3 regions of the Chryseobacterium glaciei genome follow, and region 1 is predicted to be linked to each of the others. Evidence: riboswitches for the same ligand, from Rfam matches in the RefSeq annotation. Region 1 holds a riboswitch; each other region holds the start of a gene.

What was found. A riboswitch is a leader RNA that binds a small molecule or an ion and turns the genes downstream of it on or off. The one in region 1 is predicted to bind S-adenosylmethionine.
Region 2: it holds a riboswitch for S-adenosylmethionine, as region 1 does, so the genes downstream of both, A0O34_RS10245 (TonB-dependent receptor plug domain-containing protein) here and A0O34_RS07585 (SusC/RagA family TonB-linked outer membrane protein) in region 1, are expected to answer to the same signal.
Region 3: it holds a riboswitch for S-adenosylmethionine, as region 1 does, so the genes downstream of both, A0O34_RS22580 (alpha/beta fold hydrolase) here and A0O34_RS07585 (SusC/RagA family TonB-linked outer membrane protein) in region 1, are expected to answer to the same signal.

What each region holds. Positions count from the first base shown of each region.
Region 1 is NZ_CP015199.1:1,700,068-1,704,405, reverse strand. It holds gene pckA (phosphoenolpyruvate carboxykinase (ATP)) at 1-886, shown strand, start outside; gene A0O34_RS07590 (type II 3-dehydroquinate dehydratase) at 1,010-1,423, opposite strand; SAM riboswitch class I at 1,666-1,762, shown strand; gene A0O34_RS07585 (SusC/RagA family TonB-linked outer membrane protein) at 1,846-4,338, shown strand, end outside.
Region 2 is NZ_CP015199.1:2,281,258-2,285,595, forward strand. It holds gene A0O34_RS10235 (T9SS type A sorting domain-containing protein) at 1-1,027, shown strand, start outside; gene A0O34_RS22605 (hypothetical protein) at 1,264-1,545, shown strand; gene A0O34_RS10240 (T9SS type A sorting domain-containing protein) at 1,454-1,861, shown strand; SAM riboswitch class I at 2,001-2,107, shown strand; gene A0O34_RS10245 (TonB-dependent receptor plug domain-containing protein) at 2,204-4,338, shown strand, end outside.
Region 3 is NZ_CP015199.1:1,453,624-1,457,961, reverse strand. It holds gene A0O34_RS06460 (MGH1-like glycoside hydrolase domain-containing protein) at 1-2,324, opposite strand, end outside; SAM riboswitch class I at 2,512-2,619, shown strand; gene A0O34_RS22580 (alpha/beta fold hydrolase) at 2,685-3,623, shown strand; gene A0O34_RS22575 (ACT domain-containing protein) at 3,627-4,338, shown strand, end outside.

The sequences.
Region 1 (4,338 bases):
AGGAACAGGAAAAACTACTTTATCTGCAGATCCGAAAAGATATTTGATCGGTGATGACGAGCACGGTTGGGATAATAACGGCGTATTTAACTATGAAGGTGGTTGTTATGCAAAAGTAATCGACCTTTCTGAAGAAAAAGAACCGGATATTTTCAGAGCCATCAAAAGAGATGCACTTCTTGAAAATGTTGTGGTAAACACCGGAGTATCTGATTATACTGACGGATCAATCACTGAAAACACAAGAGTTTCTTATCCGATTTATCATATTAATAAAATTGTTTTGCCTTCAAAAGCAGGACATGCAAGCAAGATTGTTTACCTTTCTGCTGATGCGTTCGGAGTATTACCTCCGGTTTCTGTTTTGGATGAAAACCAAGCTCAATACCACTTCCTTTGCGGTTATACTTCAAAATTAGCCGGAACTGAAAGAGGAATTACTGAACCGGAACCATCTTTCTCTCCAGCATTTGGTGAAGCGTTCTTAACATTACACCCAACAATGTATTCTAAAACATTGATCGGTAAAATGAAAGAACACGGAGCAAAAGCATACTTAGTTAATACGGGTTGGAACGGTACTGGAAAGAGAATCTCTTTAAAAGATACAAGAGCGATTATTGATGCAATCATTGATGGATCTATCGAAAATGCTCCTAAAACTAGAATTCCAATAATGAATTTGGAGATTCCTACTGAATTACCAAACGTTTCTGAAGGTATTTTAGATCCAAGAAATACATACAACGAAGTTACTGAGTGGGAAGAAAAAGCAAAAGATCTTGCTGCAAAATATATCAAAAACTTTGATCAGTATTGTAATACAGAAGAAGGGAAAAAGCTTATCGCTTCCGGACCTCAATTACAACAACAGACAATAAACTAAAAATAGAAATCCTCATCAAACGATGAGGATTTTTTATATAATAACCACAGATTTTCTCAGATCAACAAAGATGTTTGCATTATAGAATCTGTGTAAATTTGTAAAAATCTGTGGTCAATAAAATTATTTAAGGTTCAAGCTCAAAACTGCCAATCTATATCCATCCATCCCAAAACCGGACAAAACTGCATCAGTATTGGCGGCCGTTACAGACTTCTGACGAAATTCTTCTCTTTTGTAAATATTACTAATGTGAACTTCCACTTTTTGCTTCTGAATATTCTTTAAACAATCAGCAATTGCATAAGAATAATGCGTAAAAGCTCCCGGATTAATCACCAACGCATCAAAATCATCTTCCTGAAGACGGTTTATAATTTCTCCTTCAATATTTGATTGATAATATTTCAGTTCATGAGAAGGAAATTCAGATTGTAAATTTTCCAAATAATCTTCCATAGAAACTGTTCCGTAAATTTCTGGTTCTCTTGTGCCTAACAAATTCAAATTAGGACCATTGACAATTAAAATTTTCATTCTATAAAATTAAAAACTTTTTTCAATTAAGACTTAAATTTTTAATTTTAAGTGAAAATACTCTTTTGCATTATTTTTAATGATATTTCTCATATTTAAAAATTTAACATTTTTTATAACTGTCTATTTTAGTGTTTTTTAGGCTTAAATTAACTTAATTTTCATAAAATTATAATTAAAAATTTTAAAGTCTACTTGTTTTGTAGACTATTTGTTTTTAGCTTTGCATTCATATTTCGATCGGCTTATAAAGAAAGATGGAGGGAACTGACCCTATGAAATCTTAACAACCTGCTCTTGGCAAGGTGTTACATTCAGCCTTTAAAGGAACAATAAGCATTTGGTTAATCGTATTTATCGATGCCCTTTGCTGACTTTTCTGCAAAGGGTAAATTTTTAATATTTGATAAATAAAATTGATTATGATTAGCAAAGGTTTAATTAATTCTAAAATTTGGATTCCACCTGTTGCTGTATTTTTCTTAGGAATTATCAGTGTACACGGTCAGGAAATAAAAAAAGATACACTTCGCGAGAAAGAAATAGATGAAGTGGTAGTTGTAGCTTACGGAAAAGCTAAAAAAACAAGTTATACAGGTTCGGTAGCAACAATTTCAAGTGAAAAGATTAATAACAGGCCTGTTACCAACATTACAAAAGCTTTGGAAGGACAAGTTCCTGGACTTCAGGCAGTAAGTTCTTCAGGACAGCCAGGTTCAACAGCTTCGATCAGAATTCGTGGAATTGGTTCGGTAAGTGCTTCAAGCAATCCGTTGTTTGTAGTTGACGGAATTCCTTTTGACGGAAATATCAATTCCATCAGTCCAAATGATATTGAGTCGATCAGTGTTTTGAAAGATGCAACGGCTAGTTCATTATACGGTTCAAGAGGAGCGAATGGAATTATCATTATCACGACAAAATCAGGTAAAAAAGGAGAGGCTCGAGTGAACTTTAATATCAGTCAGGGTTTTTCAAGCAGAGCAGTAAAAGATTATGAGCAGGTAAGCACCGATCAATATTACGAATTGTATTGGGAAGCATTGAGAAATGGTTATAAATCAAGTCAAGTCTCTTCTCAACAGGCTGCGCAGATGGCAACTGATAATTTGGTGAATGCTTTGGGAATTAATCCTTATGGAGCAGGTTACCCAAGCCCTGTAGGAACAGACGGGAAACTTTTAACAGGTGCAACCGCTTTATGGAATGACAACTGGAAAGATATTTTGCAAAGAACGGCTTCAAGAAATCAGGTTGACTTAGATTTCAGTGGAGGAAATGAAAAGAGTAATTATTTTTTCTCGTTGGGATATTTGGATGATAAAGGAATTGCGATAGAATCTGGGTTTAAAAAGTACAGCGCAAGATTAAAGATCAATTCTGAAGTAAAAAAATGGTTGAATGTCGGAGCGAATTTAGCCTACACGAACAGTCTTCAGGAAGCACCGCCTTCATCAGATTCAAGAACGGATAATGTGATCAATGCAGCGAGAGTGATCCCGTCTTTTTATCCTTATTATGAAAGAAATGCAGACGGAAGTTATAAATTGGATTCAAACGGAAATTACATTTATGATTTCGGGAAATACAGACCAACAAGTGCTTTGCAGAATGAAAATCCAGCCGCAACGTTGCCTTTAGATAAAAATGAAAACCGCGAAGACAACTTTTCGGGAAAAGGTTTTGCAGAATTTACTTTCTTGCCGGAACTGAAATTCAGAACAAGCTTTTCTGTTGATTTAGTGAATTATAATGGTCATTATTATACCAATCCATTATTAGGAGAAGGTGCAGAAATAGGAGGTTCGGTAACGAAAACCAATTCGAGAACGCTTTCTTACACGACAAGTAATATTTTAACTTATGATAAAAAATTCGGACAGCATCACATTAATATTTTGGGTGGACAGGAGTTTTATCATTATGAATATCAGACGATTTCAGGAAGCAGAAGTCAATTTTCACTTCCTTATTATTACGAACCGGACGCAGCAGCTTTGTTAGGAGGTTTCAGTGGAAGCAGTGATAAATTGGGATTATTGAGTTTCTTAGGAAAAGCAGAATATGATTATCAGAACAAATATTTCCTTTCCGGATCGGTAAGATCGGATGGATCTTCAAGATTCTCTCCTGAAAACAGATGGGGAACATTCTGGTCTGTCGGAGGTTCTTGGAAAGCATCCAATGAAACTTTTATTAAAGACTTAAATCTCTTCAACCAATTAACGCTTCGTGCAAGTTATGGTGGACAAGGAAATGACAAATTAAGTACGTATTATGCTTACCAAAGCTTGTATACTTTTTACAATAATTTAGGTGAAGGAGGAACTGTTGCAAGTAAATTGCCAACTCCCGATTTGAAATGGGAAACCAATCTTAACTTAAATGTTGGTTTGGAATTCGCAATTTTAAAAAACAGAATTAAAGGTAATGTAGAATATTTCCAACGCCAGAGTAAGGATCTTTTATTTGGAATGCCTTTGGCGCCGTCGCTTGGTTTTACGGATTATCAGGCGAATATTGGAGAGTTGAAAAACACTGGTTTTGAATTTTCATTATTCACAACACCCATTAAAACAAGCGATTTTGAATGGAATGTTGATCTTAATTTAAGCACCTTAAAAAATGAAATCACAAAACTTCCAAAAGGTTCAATCGTAAGTGGAACAAAACTGTTACAGGTTGGAGGATCAATCTACGATTTCTTCATTCCGGAATGGGTTGGGGTAGATCCTAACAACGGAAATCCACTTTGGAAAACGATTACAACCGATGTCAATGGAAATACCGTGGAAGGAACAACTTCCGAATATGCAAAAGCTACAAAAACATTGCAGGGATCATCACTTCCGAAAGTTATGGGAGGTTTGACGACAAGTTTGGCTTATAAAAACTTCGATTTCTCAACATTGGTG
Region 2 (4,338 bases), 580 kb from region 1:
AGTGAATAATTATCTTGTTTTAGCTTATACAGACGGAGGTTTAAAAGTAAAAAGAATTTCTTTAGGAAATGCTTCTCAGCTTTGTAATAATACAGATCCGGGAACTAATATTGGTGACTTGGGTTGTGTTACTTTTACCTATAAAGGACAGCCTGTTACATATACAACAGTAAGAGGATCAGACGGAAAAATTTGGCTTCAGCAAAACTTAGGAAGCGCCCAGGTGGCAACTGCTCAGGCAGATGCAGATTCTTATGGAGACCTTTTCCAATGGGGAAGATGGGATGACGGCCATCAGGCAAGAAATTCATCAATTATTAATGCTCCTTCAACGAATAATCCAAGTGCATTGGCAGGTGTTAATTCATTTATTATTGGTTCTAGTGCAAGCTCATGGTGGGGTGGAAACGCTTCAAGCGACCAATGGACAGCGAATAACGCTTCAGCAGTAAATCCAGCAATCGGAGCAGATCCTTGTAAAGCAATCGGACAGGGTTGGAAAATGCCTTCTCAGGCAGATTGGACATCGGCTATAAATGCAGCATCGATCAGCAATCCGACTTCAGCTTTTAACAGTAAATTAAAATTGCCGGCAGGTGGTTATAGAGGCAGTACAGATGGTGGATTTACCTATGTAGGACAAAGAGGTTATTTCTGGAGTTCAGATGTAGCAAACACTGGCGGAAAATATCTTTACGTAGGAACTACAATTGCAAACGCTTCTTCTGGGGCTCCAAGAGGTCAGGGTGCTTCTGTAAGGTGTGTTAAAGATTTTACAGGTTTAAGTACTTCAGATATTAAACTTAATACACTAGGAATTTATCCCAACCCAACCAACGGAATTCTTTACATTAAAGCAGATTCAGCGATTGAAAATGTAAATGTAATGAATATTGTTGGGCAGAAAATTAATGTAAGATTCTCTAATGACCAGATCGATATGCAAGGACTTCCAAAAGGAATTTACATTGTAGAATTGAAATTAAAGAACGGACAGACTTTCTCTAAAAAAATCAGCAAAAACTAAAGTCCATAGATATTTGATTGATGAACAAAAGGCTTTTTTGAGGCCTTTTGTTTTACATATTAGTTCATTATTAAATTGCAGAAACCCGTTGTGTATGATAAAAATACACATCGGGTTTTATTTTATAAATTGATGAGCTTCGAATAGCTAAAGTTTGAATTTTTATAGTTAAAAGCAAAAATTTCTCAAAAAACAATTTACTTTCATATCGTACTAGTTGAAAAAAACAAACTTTTATGAAGAAATTTTATTCAAGTGTATTGTTGTTTATGACAGTCCTTATTTTTGGACAGATAAGTTATACAATTACACCAAATCCTTTCAATGATCCGAATGGATTAATTACAAGAATTTACGTGTACAATAACACGGCGAGTACTGTTCAGAATGTTGTAGTTATAGCCAATTATGATACTTCTGAAAAAGATGTTGTGCCTTACTTCCCGTACACAGGACAGTGGAAAAATTTACTGGATAACAATAGTATCAATAGTTTCTTCTACAACAGCTCCCATTAATCTACAACCGGGAGAATTTAGAATTTTCGAAAATTATACGGGAACTTTATCTATAATTGATGCTAACGCAGAAAATAAATTATCACTTCAAATTGCAGACAATCCTGTTAAAAACGGCTTGGCGAAATTAATTTATCATAAAGCTAAAAACGGTGAAATTATAATTTATGACATGAGTGGTAAAAAAATGGATTCCATTAAGCTTAAAAATGAGTCCGGAACTTATGAATTAAAAGCTAATTATCCTACCGGAACCTATCTGGTGCATTTAAAATCTAAAACCGGAGTTGCTATACAGAAAATGATTATTAAATAAATATATTTTAAACAAAGAGAGGTAATGAAAATTATCTCTCTTTTTATTTGCTGTAAAATTTACATTCACCATTCACATTTTAACAGTTCACCATTCACAAATTTTTGCAGTTTTAAATTATTAATCTACCTTTGCAGTAGATTTATCAAGAAAGGTGGAGGGATTTGGCCCTGTGAAACCTTAGCAACCGACACAATTCCAGCGTGTAAAGGTGCTAATTCCAACCCGATTGAGGGTAGATAAGTGAAGCAATATTCTAAATATTCATTCCATTTCTTGACAATCTTTGTTGGCGGATTTTTGTCCGTCAGGGTTTATTATTAATTTTGCAAAAAACAAAAGATGAAGAAACTAAGCATATCTGTATTATTGCTTGGAGCGGTTTTCGTATCGGCTCAGGAACTTGAAAAAGAAAAACAAATCGAAGACGTCATTATCGTCGGAAACCGAAACGCTAAAAGAACAAAACTGGAAACACCTGTTCCGGTAGATGTTATCAATATTGAAAAAATACAAAAATCTGCCCCTCAAACAACGGTTCAGGATCTTTTAAACTATGTAATTCCCTCTTTTAATGCGGTGAGACAGTCTGCTTCTGATGGAACAGAGCATATTGATCCGATGACCTTAAGAGGAATGGGACCCGATCAGGTTTTGGTTTTAGTGAATGGAAAAAGAAGACATACAACATCATTAGTTAATTATCAAAATACAGTCGGAAACGGCTCTGTTGGTACAGATTTAAGCACAATTCCAGTAATTGCGATCGACAGAATTGAGGTTTTAAGAGACGGAGCAGCAGCACAATATGGTTCTGATGCCATTGCAGGCGTTATTAATATCATTCTTAAAAAAGACATCGGTGCTTCGGCAAGTTTAAATTACGGATTATCAGGAAGAAATGACGGCGAAACCTATCAGGGAGCAGTCAATTACGGAACTTCTTTAGGAAAAGATAAAAGTTACATCAACTTATCATTACAATTAAGTCAAAGAGGAAAAACGACTAGAACGCAGAATCATAAATTAGATATTTTTGGAGATAACTTTGCATATGAATTCGCTCCAAATCCTGCTATTGCAGAACAGGCAGATGATGCGATGATTAGTCAAAGAGGCTTAACCCGCGATGATTTCAACTTTCAAATTGGTGATGCTCAAATAAAACAAGCTCAGTTATTTTTCAATGCAGAATATCCATTTAATGATAATTTTAAGCTCTATACTTTTGGAGGGTTTAGTTTAAAAGAGGGGCAAGGTTTTGGCTTTAGAAGACTTCCTAGCGAAACTTCGAATATTGTTTCTTCAATTTATCCAAACGGTTTTCAGGCTAATTTAAAATCACAGGTGTACGATCTTTCTTACGCTGTCGGAACGAAATACAATGTAAACAACTGGTTTTTTGATCTAAGCAATACTTTCGGGAGCAATACATTCAATTATAATGTTAATAACACTAATAATGCTTCTTTAGGTGCGAAATCTCCGACAAGTTTTTATGCGGGAGCGCACAGTTTTCTTCAAAATACCGTTAATCTTGATGTTTCTAAAAACTTAAATAATTTCAATGTTGCTTTCGGGGGAGAATTCAGATTTGAGCAATATCAAATCAAGGCCGGAGATGAAGCATCTTATGCGAGATATGATATCAATGGAAATATTGCAACGCCCGGATCTACAGTTGTTGGAAATGGTGGCTCACAGTCTTTTATGGGATTTTCGCCAGATAATGCATTGAAAAAATCAAGACATTCTACTGCGGTTTATGCAGATGTTTCTTATGATTTAGATAAAAAATTAAATATCGATGCGGCTGCAAGATTTGAAAATTATTCCGACTTCGGGAATACTTTGAATGGAAAATTGGCGGTGAGATATGAATTCATAAAAAATTACGCGATTCGCGGAGCGGTGGGGACAGGTTTCAGAGCACCTTCTTTGCAACAGCAATATTTTAATAACTCGTATGCTGATATTTCCACTTCCGGAATCGGAATTGTAAGAAAAGGAATATTCACAACAGACAGTAAAGCGGCTGAGGTTCTTGGTTTTGATAAATTAAAGCAGGAAACTTCTGTCAACGCAAGTCTTGGATTTACTTTAAAACCAGCCAAAGGACTTTTCATCACGTTGGACGGGTATTGGATCGGAGTAAAAGACAGAATTGTTATCACCAGCAACATCACAGACGAAAGATTATCAGATCCTGAATTGGTCGGCGAAAATAATATTGCAGAAAGCGGTAGATTCTTCGCCAATGCGATTGATACGGAAACGAAAGGGGTTGATTTGGTTGTTTCCTACGACTGGAAATTAGCAGGTGGGAATTTAAACATCAATTTAGCTGGAAATTACACCGAAACTAAAATCACAGATTTCCATTTTCCTCAAAATTTAGGAACACCTCAAAACGAATTTTTCGGGCCGGATCAAATTAATATTATTGAAACTCTTTCTCCCAAAGCAAAAGCAACATT
Region 3 (4,338 bases), 250 kb from region 1:
TAATAAAAATGAAAACGCTGTAAACTTTCAACAATCAAAAAGTTGATAGGAAACCAAATCGGACCTCTCCAGTTACTGTTTCCTCCAAACATTCTGCTGTCGCTTTCTGCGGGAGTATAATACACCATATTTTCTCTTCCATGAACTGAAAATACAAAAGGATTTTCTTCATATACTTTAGACATCGCTCGGATTCCGTAAGAACTTAAAAACTCCTTTTCATCAAGCATTCTTGTCAATACTTTTGAGAGTCTGTTTTTACGCAGAATACTCATCAAATGCTTTCTTCCGTGTCCTTCCTCTTCCCAATGGGAAACTAATTTGGTTAGTTCAGGTTTATTTTTTAAAATCCATTCCATTCTTGTGGTGAAATTGGGCATTTTATCCAATAAATGATGATCAATAACCTCTACCGCAAATAATGGAATTAATCCAACAATACTTCTCAGACGTAAAGAAACACTTTCGCCGTTTCCTAATTGTAAAACATCATAGAAAAATCCGTCTTCTTCGTTCCACAATCCTTCTTTGCCGTCTCCCATATTTTCCATGGCTTCAGCGATGTAAAGATAATGTTCAAAGAATTTGATGGCCATATCTTCATAAACTTGATAATATTGAGCCAATTCCATCGCCATTCTCATCATGTTCAGAGCATACATTGCCATCCAACTTGTTCCGTCGGCTTGTTCGAGGTGTTGACCGTCTTTCAACTCCATATTTCGATCAAAAGCACCGATGTTATCAAGTCCTAAGAATCCTCCACCGAAAATATTATTCCCGCTTTTATCTTTTCTATTCACCCACCAGGTGAAATTAAGAAGCAGTTTTTGAAAAACTTTTTCTAAAAATAAAAGATCAGGTTTTCCATTTGTTTTCTCATCGATTTTAAAAACCCTGAAACACGACCATGCATGAACAGGCGGATTTACATCACTCAAATTCCATTCATATGCAGGAAGTTGCCCGTTTGGGTGCATATACCATTCTTTGGTTAATAAAAGAAGTTGGTTTTTGGCAAATTCAGCATCAATTATAGCAAAAGGAACACAGTGAAAAGCCAGATCCCAAGTTGCATACCAAGGATATTCCCACTTATCGGGCATGGAAATAATGTCTTTGTTGTGCATGTGATTCCACTCCGTGTTTCTTACATAATTGTTGAAATCTCTCGGAGCTTCAAAATTGGGATCACCTTTTAACCATTTTCCAACATTGTAATGATAAAACTGTTTGTTCCAAAGTAACCCTGCGAAGGCTTGTCTCTGCACATTTTTTTCATCTTCACTGTTTACATCATGTTGAATTTCATGATAATATTCATCAGCTTCTGAAATTCTTGCATTAAAAATTTCATCAAAATGATTAAATGGTTCATCAGTTTCATTCGGAGAAAGTCGGAAATCAAAAATTTTTGATTCTCCTGCTCCAATCATTTCATCAATTAAAAAAGAAGCTTTTGTTCCTCTTTTTTCTGGATTTACAGTATTACTTCCATAAATGATATGATCATTAATTCCGTCTTTAAAATAGGTATTTCCGGAATAAAGTGTTCCGTATAATTTGGGAGAATTTGTTTCATTTTCACAAAAAACGCTATTTGAATTATTCTTTCTCGAATAGAATTTTTTAATCGAAATACTGTCGTGGTTAATATCGATACAGCTTTCCGAGGAAGCATTCAATTGACCTTTGTAGATATTGTAACCCCATTTCCAGTTATTTCTGAACCAAACAGTCGGAGCAACCAATATCGGAGCCTCTTTTTGGCTTCTGTTGGCTACTGTTACCCTTACTAAAATATCATTGTGGTCAGCTTTACAGTATTCAATGAAAATATCGAAATACTCGTCATTATCAAAAATTCCAGTATCAAAAAGCTCGTATTCCGGTTCTTTTTTGCTTCGTCTTCCATTCTCGGCAATAATTTGGTTGTAAGGAAATTCGTTAATTGGATATTTGTACACCATCTTCATATAGCTATGAGTAGGCGTGTTATCTAAGTAATAAAAGAGTTCTTTGATGTCTTCGCCATGATTTCCCTGATGATTGCTCAACCCGAAAAATCGCTCTTTTACCATTTTATCTTTTTTGTTCCAGAAAGAAAGGGCAAAACATAAAAGCTGCTTCGGATCAGAGATTCCGGCGATGCCTTCTTCGGCCCATCTGTAAGCATAACTTTCGGCTTTATCATGACTTGTAGATCCCCACGCGTTACCGTCCGGACTGTAGTCTTCACGCACATTTCCCCATTGTCGGTTGCTTACATAAGGCCCCCAGTTTTTCCAGTCTTTATCTTGTAGTCTTTGTTTTTCAACACTCATATTTCATCACTTTTCATTACGAAGGTAAGTTTTTTGAAAAATAATTCCAACATTTTGAATCTGAATAAAACGTAACATATCCCTGAAGCTCTTTTGCTTAAAGGCTTTTCGAGATTAAATTAAATTTTTATAAATTTTTAAAATAAATGTTTTATCTTTGCAGCATTCGATCATTCACATATTGAAAATGTTATCAAGAAAGGTTGAGGGATAGACCCTATGAAACCTTAGCAACCCTTCGTGCAAGCGAAGAAGGTGCTACGTTCTACCAAATATAATTTTGGACAGATAACTTACTGAAGTTCTTTCAGCCATTTCTAGTGGCATTTTCAAATTGTATTATCAAAAAGTATAATAGAATTGAAAACAGAACTAAACTATATTAATCTTTCGTATCAGACAAATTCCAAAAAGGAATATAATATCCCGTTGAGCTACCAGCTTTTCGGGAAAGACCTGTTTTCAGCACCTATCATTTTAGTTAATCATGCCTTAACCGGAAATTCAGATGTTTCCGGAGAAAAAGGGTGGTGGAAAAAGCTGATTGGTGAAAATCAGGTTATTGATACAAATAAATACACAGTTCTGTGTTTCAACATTCCCGGAAACGGCTATGATCATTTTTTAATTGATGAATATGAAGATTTCACGCCTTCAGATATTGCGAATATCTTTTTAAAAGGCCTTGAAAAGCTTAATATAAAAAACTTGTACGCCATTATTGGAGGTTCTCTTGGAGGTGGAATCGGCTGGGAAATGTTGGTGAAAAACCCACAGCTTGCCGAAATTTTCATTCCTATTGCCTGCGATTACAAAACTCATGATTGGCTTCATGCACAATGCTTGGTTCAGAAATTTTTATTAAATGGAAATGATAAACCACTGCAAAAAGCCAGAATTCATGCGATGTTGTGTTATAGAACACCTCAATCTTTAAACGATAGATTTCAAAACAAATACAATCAGGAAAAACACCTTTTAGAATCGGAAGATTGGCTTTTTTATCACGGAAATTCATTAAACGAAAGGTTTAGTTTAAAATCTTATAAGCTAATGAATCATTTATTAATGAACATTAACGCAGAAGAAACTCAACTGGAAAAAATCGAGGCGCGAATGCACATGATCTCCGTTGATACAGACTTATTCTTTCCTGCTTCTGAAATCCGAATGTGCTTTGAAAAGCTTAAAGAAAAAAAGGAAAATGTTTTCTATCACGAGATCAAATCAATTCATGGGCACGACGCCTTCTTAATGGAATACGAACAATTAAATAACATCATTAAAAATATTTTATAGACGATGAAAAATGCTAACGAAATAAAATTTTTAAAAAACAGATCAATCATCAAATTTGAAGGGGAAGATTTCTTAGGTGAAATCGGGATTGACGGAAGAATTTTTAAAGCGCTTACTTTAGCGAGAATAAGTGTTGGAGTAATTTCTCAACAGGCAATTGAAAACGGATTATCAATTTTGGTTCAGGAAGCTGATTCCGAAAAAGCGGTAAATTGTCTGATTGACGAATTTGAAGCAGAAAGAAAATCGGGAAAAGTTTCTCAGATTTACAGTATAAATAATGTTTCTGTAATAGGTTTTGTTGCAGAAGATTTAAATAAAGTGTTGGCTGAATTAGCTAGAAACAACGTTTTTCCATTGCTTTTAAATCAAGTAGGAAGCGAAAAGCGTATCAATATTGTGGTAACTTCTTCACAAGACGAAAAAGCAAAAAATATCATCGAATCTGAAACGTCTAAAAAACCAAAAACGGTTCATTTAGCAATTATCGGACACGGAAACGTTGGAAAGACTTTGATAGAACAGGTTTTACAGTCATCGGAAGAAATCAGAAGACGTAAAAAAATCGATCTTAAAGTGGTAGCAGTTGCCAATTCAAGAAAAATTGCGTTCAATAAAACAGGGTTTGATAGCAACTGGAGCGATGAGGTTTTAGCTGCAGAAAGTCCATCTGATGTCCAGGAATTAATCAAGTTCTCAAAAGAAAATCAATTGG